Regions from separate parts of the Clostridium neonatale genome, predicted to be linked through region 1. Evidence: predicted binding sites of a transcription regulator. Region 1 holds the regulator's gene; the other holds the start of a gene.
The links. Region 1 encodes Rex, which represses fermentation and respiration genes when NADH is low (regulators of the CRP and FNR family bind a similar motif). Its sites were predicted from a motif close to ATTGTTAANNNNTTAACAAT; they were not measured.

Region 1 (4,447 bases):
TGAAGGAGGTAGAGGTTTAGCAACATCTGACTTTGCAAGATTGATAACTAAAGAAATTCGTGACACTGAAGGCTCATTTGATGTTCATGTACCACATAATGCTGCTTCAAAAGAAATGGTAGAAGACATGAAATTACATCCTGAAAATTGGGAACTACCAAAACGTAGAGGAATTGATTTCTATCATACATATAAAGAAGATATTAAATTATTTGCTGAAATGGGATTTAAAGTTTTTCGTATGAGTATTTCATGGTCACGTATCTTCCCTAATGGAGATGATGAAATGCCTAATGAAGAAGGATTACAATTTTATGATAATGTGTTTGATGAATTGCATAAATATAATATTGAACCATTAGTAACATTATCGCATTTTGATACACCTTTACATTTGGCAGAAAAATATAATGGATTCCTAAGCCGCCATACAGTAGATGCATTTGTCAAATACGCTGAAACAGTTTTAAAACGTTATAAAGGTAAAGTTAAATACTGGTTAACTTTTAATGAAATTAATAATGTTCTTTCTAATCCTTTTACAAGTAGTGGTGTTATTTTAGAAGGAGCACCTGAACCAAATAGCTGTAATCCTTATTTAGGAAACTGGAAACTAAAATTCCAAGCAGTGCATAATCAAATGGTCGCTAGTGCCTTAGCAGTTAAGAAATGTCACGAAATTGATTCGGAAGCTAAAATGGGTAATATGCTTTGTAGATTAGAAAATTATGCTGAAAGTTCTAAACCAGAAGACCAATTACAAGTTTTGTTTGAAGATCATTTTAACTGGTTCTTTACAGATGTCCAAGCTAAAGGTGAATATCCATATTATATGAAAAGATTTTTTGATGAAAATGATATCCATATTGAGATGGGAGAAGATGATGAAAGGATTTTAAAAGAAGGATCTGTTGACTTTATTACAATTAGTTATTATATGACTTATGTTATGCGCTATAAAGGTGAAACAGTACCTAAACCAACAGGAAGATTGGTTTCTGATATTAAAAATCCTAATTTAGAGATGTCTGATTGGGGATGGACGATTGATCCTATTGGTTTTAGAATTACTTTAAATCATATATATGATCGTTATCATTTACCAATCTTTATTTCAGAAAATGGATTAGGTGCAGTTGATAAAATCGAAGAAGATGGTTCAATCAATGATGATTATCGAATTGATTATATGAAGAGACATGTTGAACAAATGAGAGAAGCTATTGAAGATGGAGTAGATGTCTTTGGCTATGCTTGGTGGGGACCAATCGATCTTATTTCTTCTGGTACATCAGAGATGACAAAGAGATATGGCATGATTTATGTAGATATAGATGACTATGGAAATGGAACTGGTAAGCGTAGTAAAAAGAAATCATTCTATTATTATAAAAAATTAATTGCAACAAATGGTGCGGATTTAGAAAATGATATTTAAAAAATAACTTAATAACTTGAAGGTAGAGTAGATAGTTTTAGGTAAAAACAAAACTATCTACTCTCTATTTGCATGCCAAGCATGGCAATAACTTGACATTGAAAGTCCGTTGTCGCTGGATCTATGCCAATAATGTAAACACCTTTTTTGAACTATTAATCACATTTTTTCTTGTTTGCTTCTGACATTAATCTGAGTTAAATAATTAATAAAAGTTGACATATGTATTAATTAAAAATATACTAAAATGTACGTCTTTATTATTTTTAATAATAAAAGTTGATAATATTTTACTCCATATTAATATACACGATTTTATTAATGATTTATATAACTCATATTTATAAAAAGTTATAATAAACTTGACATAGAAATGGATGGATATGATAAAATTATAAATTATAGTATATTATATGATTTGTTGAATATAAAATAATAATTAATTATGCATTGGGGGATAATTTAAATAGAGTATATTAGATTAAGGAGAGAAACGGAATGGAGAGAAGCAAAAGTATATCGATGGCAGTAATTAAAAGACTACCTAAATATTATAGATATCTTGGTGAATTAATGAAGAACGATGTTGATAGGATTTCTTCAAAAGAATTAGGAGAAAAAATAGGTTTTACAGCTTCTCAAATTCGTCAAGACTTAAATTGTTTTGGAGACTTTGGGCAGCAAGGTTATGGCTATAATGTAAAAGAGCTATATACGCAGATAGGATGTATATTAGGACTAGATAAAGGGTATGAAGCAGTATTGATAGGAGCAGGTAATATAGGTCAGGCTGTTGCTAATTATACTAGGTTTGAAGATTTAGGAGTTAATATAGGTACTATTTTTGATGTTAATCCTAAATTAGTTGGAATGAAAATAAGAGATATAGAAATAAGAGATATAGATGAGTTAAAAGAAACTCTAGATAGTAAGAAAATAGATATAGGGATAATTTGTGTTCCTCAAAAAAATGCGCAAAATGTTGCTGATGAATTAATAAGAGGCGGAGTTAAAGCAATGTGGAATTTTGCTCCAGTTGATTTAGTTGTTCCAAGTGATGTAAAGGTAGAAAATGTTCATTTAAGTGAGAGTTTAATGACATTAATTTATTTACTAAACGAATAAATTTGTTAAATAAATAATTTATATTAAAAGGAAAAAATATAAGCTTTTAATATAAATTATTTATTTTTTATTCATATATGAGTTTTTGTATGAACAATGCAGATAAAAGGTATAAAAAAGTTGGATGGAAAGATAATATTTTATTGCAAATAATGTAACTACGTATTATAATTTTAAATAAGGAGATTTAAGCTCCGTTGTTTTTTTGTTCAAGCTTGTTAATATTATAACAAGCATATTTAATATTTTTAAAATTGTAAGAAAATTAAAAAAATAAATAATATGATTTTAAAGGGAGAGTAAAAAACATGGAATTAGAAAATGTTATCCTTGAAAAAGAAGGACATTTAGCAGTTGTTACAATTAATAGACCAAAAGCATTAAATGCTTTAAATTCGGCAACATTAAAAGACTTAGATATAGTTCTAGATGATTTAGAAAAAGATAGCGACATATATGCAGTTATATTAACAGGAGCAGGAGAAAAATCCTTTGTTGCTGGTGCTGACATAGCTGAAATGAAGGATTTAAATGAAGCTCAAGGTAAAGAATTTGGTGAGCTTGGAAACAAAGTATTTTTAAGACTTGAGGACTTGGACAAGCCAGTTATAGCGGCTATTCAAGGTTTTGCACTTGGTGGCGGATGTGAAATATCGATGGCTTGTGATATAAGAATTGCATCTGAAGCAGCTGTATTCGGACAACCTGAAGTAGGTCTTGGAATAACGCCAGGATTTGGTGGAACTCAAAGACTACCAAGAATAGTTGGTCTTGGAAAAGCTAAGGAAATGATTTATACAGGAAGAAATATTAAAGCTGATGAAGCTTATAGAATAGGATTAGTTAATAAGGTAGTACCTTTAGAAAATCTTATGGAAGAAGCAAAGAAAATGGCTTCAATAATTATATCTAATGCACCAATTGCTGTTAAGCTAGCTAAAGATGCTATAAACAGAGGTATGCAAGTAGCAATAGATGAAGCTGTTATGATAGAAGCAGCTGACTTTGGTAAATGCTTCTCAACAGAAGATCAAACTGAAGGAATGAGCGCTTTCTTAGAAAGAAGAAAAGAAAAGAATTTCCAAAACAAATAATTTTTTTAGTCAAAAATCTATTAGAGATTTATATATAGTTTGCCTACTAGTAGGCTCCAATTAACAAGGAGGGTAATTTAATGAATTTCCAATTAACTAGAGAACAAGAATTAGTACAACAAATGGTTAGAGAATTCGCAGTAAATGAAGTTAAGCCATTAGCTGCAGAAATCGATGAAACTGAACAATTCCCAATGGAAAATGTAAAGAAAATGGGAAAATTAGGAATGATGGGTATTCCATTTTCTAAAGAAGTTGGAGGTGCAGGCGGAGATGTTCTTTCTTACATAATAGCTGTAGAAGAATTATCAAAAGTTTGCGGAACAACAGGGGTTATACTTTCAGCTCATACTTCATTATGTGCTTCAGTAATTAACGAACATGGTACTCCAGCTCAAAAAGAAAAATACTTACCAGACTTATGCTCAGGCAAAAAGATTGGTGCTTTTGGTTTAACTGAACCAGGTGCTGGTACAGATGCTGCTGGACAACAAACAACTGCAGTATTAGATGGAGATCATTATGTATTAAATGGATCAAAAATATTCATAACAAATGGTGGAGTTGCTGAAACATTCATCGTATTTGCTATGACTGATAAGTCGATGGGAACAAAAGGAATTTCTGCATTCATAGTAGAAAAATCTTTCCCAGGATTCTCAATTGGTAAACTTGAAAACAAAATGGGAATCAGAGCATCTTCTACTACAGAATTAATTTTTGAAGACTGTATAGTTCCAAAGGAAAACTTAATTGGAAAAGAAGGTAAAGGATTTGGAATAGCAATGAA
Region 2 (4,447 bases), 1.2 Mb from region 1:
ATTGGCAAATCTACTATGAAAACTCAAATGAACATGTTAATAGAACACAAATCTTTTCTTGAATCTCAAATTAATACTCTTAATAACCACATGAAAAAGCTAAATGATAAAATAGATTACTATGCATCTGAAATAAATAATAATGAATAAACTATTTTTTCTTTCTAAAAAAGGAACCATATCAGATTAGAATTTGCATATTCCTCTGATATGGTTCCTAATTTAATGTACAAATGCCATTAAAAACGAAATGTCTAAATTTTATTTTCTTCTTACTTTAAAATACTTTTTCCACCCATATATGGTCTTAATGCTTCTGGAATATTTACAGTTCCATCTTCATTTAAGTTATTTTCTAAAAATGCTATAAGCATTCTTGGTGGTGCTACTACTGTATTATTTAATGTATGAGGGAAATATTTCTTTCCATCTTCACCATTTATACGTATTTTAAGTCTTCTAGCTTGAGCATCTGAAAGATTTGAACAGCTTCCAACTTCAAAATATTTCTTTTGTCTTGGTGACCATGCTTCAACGTCAATTGACTTAACCTTTAAATCTGCTAAGTCACCAGAACAACATTCAAGTGTTCTTACTGGTATATCTAATGAACGGAATAAATCAACAGTGTTCTTCCAAAGTTTTTCAAACCATTCTTTGCTTTCTTCTGGCTTACATACAACTATCATTTCTTGCTTTTCAAATTGATGTATTCTATAAACTCCTCTTTCTTCGATTCCATGAGCACCTTTTTCTTTTCTAAAGCAAGGTGAATAACTTGTTAAAGTTTGAGGAAGAGTTTTTTCATCAAGAATTGTATCTATAAATTTACCTATCATTGAGTGTTCACTTGTTCCAATTAAGTATAAATCTTCACCTTCAATTTTGTACATCATTGAATCCATTTCTTCAAAGCTCATAACGCCAGTAACTACGCTACTTCTTATCATAAATGGAGGTACACAGTATGTAAATCCTCTATCTATCATAAAGTCTCTTGCATATGAAATTACAGCCGAATGAAGTCTTGCTATGTCTCCCATTAAATAATAGAATCCATTACCTGCAACTTTTCTTGCACTATCAAGATCTATTCCATTGAATTTTTCCATAATTTCTGTATGATATGGTACTTCAAAGTCAGGAACTTTAGGTTCCCCAAATTTTTCAACTTCAACATTTTCACTATCATCTTTACCTATTGGAACTGAAGGATCGATGATGTTTGGTATCTTCATCATTCTTTCTTTTACTTCTTCTTGAAGTCTGCTTTCATCTGCTTCAAGTTTTGCTAATGTTTCTGCATCTTTATTTACTTGTTCTTTAAGTTTTTCAGCTTCATCTTTTTTACCTTGAGCCATTAATGCACCGATTTGCTTAGATACTGTTTTTCTGTTTGATCTTAATTTATCTGCTTCTGTTTGCGCTTCTCTAGATTTCTTATCAAGCTCAATTATTTCATCTACAAGTGGTAACTTATAATCTTGAAATTTATTTTTAATATTTTGTTTTACAATTTCAGGATTTTCTCTAACAAATTTTAAATCTAACATAATTCCCTCCAAAATTTCATCTTAAATTCTATTGATTATTTTAGTTTATATAAAAAACGTCCTATTTATAGCTTAAAAGTTATAAATAGGACGAAAAAATCCGCGTTGCCACCTAAATTGCCAGCATATAATATATACCGACCTCTTCAATATGCTATAAAGGGCATAACCCTCTGACTCATCACCAGCAGCTCTAAAAGTGGAAAGACTTACAATAATCACTGATTTGCACCATCCATCAGCTCTCTGAAGACATTAATAAGTCGTAGCTTTTATAAAAACGCCTTATAAAAATATTATATATTAAGTAGTATAGAACTAAATAAAATTTTTTACAAGTACTTTTTTAATTTATTATTTATAAAAGTAAATGTAACAAATACATACCCGAAAAATAGTTTACCTAAACTTAAAAAAATATAATAACTACTAAATCCATATTATTTTCTTCTTAACATGTTCTTAATAATAAAATATTAATCTTAACAACGATTTAATATTTGTAAATAAAGTTGTATAATTTACTAATGAGTAAAAATTTTTTCTATTTTGACATATTTATAAAAATAATAACACCAAAGGAGTGGAATAATGTTTAAATTCAATAATAAGGAAGATAAATTTTACGATATGTTGTCAGAATCTGCTAATACAGTTCATGAATCTGCTAAAATTTTGAGAAGTAGCTTAGATTGTCTTGATAAAAAAGAAGAGCAATTAAAAAAAACAACTGCACTTGAAGATGCAGGTGATGCTTTAGTCCTTACCTTAACCAAGGAATTGGACGAGGCGTTTATTACCCCAATTGACAGAGAAGACATATACGAAATAGTAAAAGAAATGGATAATATACTTGACTGTATTAATTCTATAATGCACCGTTTTATAATGTTTGACATAACAAATGCTACTTCTGAAATCATACAAGCCTCTGATTTTTTGTTAAATATCACCGAAAGTCTTTGTGATTTAATGAATGAAATAAGATTAAATGGATGCAAATCAAAAAATCTTCTTGATAAAATCAGGTATATTTCTTCAATAGAATATGAAGCGGATAAACTCTTCAGAAACGCTGTTGCACTATTATTCAGATACGAAAAAGATCCTATTACTATTATGAAGTTAAAAGAAATATATCAAATTACAGAGAACACAATTGATAATTGTGAAAAAGTCGCCAATATTATAGAGGGAGTTGTGATTAAAAATGCATAGTTCTCTTATGCTTGTTATATTAATAGTTATTTTTGCAGTTATCTTTGATTTTATAAATGGTTTTCATGATACAGCTACTGCAGTAGCTACTTCAATTACAACAAGAGCACTTACTCCTAAAAATGCTATAATCATCTGCTGTATTTTTAATTTTCTTGGTGCTTTTACAGGAACTGCTGTTGCAAAAACTGTAGGTGATAATATTGTAAGTCATACAGTTACCCCTCAGTGGGTTATTATGTGTGTATTAATAGTATCTATAGTATGGAATATACTCACATGGTATTTTGCAGTTCCAAGCAGTTCTTCTCATGCACTTATTGGATCACTTTTAGGCGGTGGAATTGCATATAATAATTCTTTTAGTGTAATAAACTGGTATAACCTCTTTCATAGTGTTGTATTATGGCTTTTTCTTTCACCTGTAATTGGCTTTTTTGTTGGATATATAATAATGAATATATTAAATTTCATTTTAAAAAATTGTAAAAGACACCTCGTTAATAAAATCTTTTTAAAACTGCAAATTTTAGCAGGTGCATTTATGGCTTTTAATCATGGTGGAAATGATGCTCAAAAATCAATGGGAATAATAACAATGTCACTCTTAAGTGGAGGACTAATAAGTTCATTTAAAGTTCCTGTATGGGTAGTATTTTTATGTGCATTATCTTTAGCACTTGGTACTTCCATTGGTGGAAAGAAAATAATCAAAACTATGGGAAGTGGTATGACAAAGCTTACTCCTGTAAATGGCTTTGCTGCACAAACTGGTGCATCACTGGTGATTTTATGTGCGACATTTTTTAAGGCACCTGTAAGTACAACTCATATAATAACTACTACTATTATGGGAGTTGGAGCCTCTAAAAGATTAAAAAGTGTAAAATGGGGAGTAGCCAAAAGCATTGTATGGGCATGGATATTAACTATTCCAATCACTGCAATTTTTTCTGCATTATTCATTTATGCTGTAAAATTATTTCTCTAAATTAATAAAAATCCCATCTTCATTTAACCTTATAAATAAATAACTTGACTTGTGCATTAATTTAAGAAAATTTACCATTGGATTTTTATTGATATTTTACCAGTATAATTTTAAATAAAAAAGTAGCATATAAACCTCAAACATGCTAGATTTATTGTTGCGAAACCAAATCTAAGGAGATTTATATGCTGACAACAATATTAAACCAAAATGAAACAATTATCAACTATATTTCAGAGTTAAATCTGCCATATTCTTCTGCGATAAAGAATCATATGGTAAATATAGTATCTGGAATTATTGTAACAGAAGGAAGCAAAACTATTTCATCTGTTCATAATAAAATTACATGCAATAGAGATCGAAGTACTGGTTCAAGGTTCCTAAGTTCATATTCATGGAATCATGAATATGTTACGCAAGAACGCATATTTCATGCAATATCTGAAATTTCCAACACTTGTGAAGATAGTGATGTTGGATTCCTAATCATTGATGATACCTTAACTAAGAAAAATACTTCAACTAAAAAAATTGAAGGCTTAGATTTTCACAATTCACATGCTGATGGCAATAAACCTAAATGGTCACACTGCTTAGTTACATCGCATTATAAGATTAATGATTATTCTATACCTTTAGATTTTAGACAATATCACCGAAAGGAATCGAGTAAAAAACTATC

Region 2: the regulator Rex is predicted to act here: its motif matches at 2,102-2,121, upstream of CNEONATNEC86_RS07465 (DUF47 domain-containing protein).

What each region holds. Positions count from the first base shown of each region.
Region 1 covers NZ_UICR01000001.1:430,967-435,413, forward strand. Annotated here, with positions in the region: gene CNEONATNEC86_RS02010 (glycoside hydrolase family 1 protein) at 1-1,438, shown strand, start outside; gene CNEONATNEC86_RS02015 (redox-sensing transcriptional repressor Rex) at 1,937-2,563, shown strand; gene CNEONATNEC86_RS02020 (short-chain-enoyl-CoA hydratase) at 2,872-3,657, shown strand; gene CNEONATNEC86_RS02025 (acyl-CoA dehydrogenase) at 3,738-4,447, shown strand, end outside.
Region 2 covers NZ_UICR01000001.1:1,631,817-1,636,263, reverse strand. Annotated here, with positions in the region: gene CNEONATNEC86_RS07475 (MerR family transcriptional regulator) at 1-150, shown strand, start outside; gene serS (serine--tRNA ligase) at 273-1,553, opposite strand; gene CNEONATNEC86_RS07465 (DUF47 domain-containing protein) at 2,145-2,771, shown strand; gene CNEONATNEC86_RS07460 (inorganic phosphate transporter) at 2,764-3,762, shown strand; gene CNEONATNEC86_RS07455 (IS701 family transposase) at 3,948-4,447, shown strand, end outside.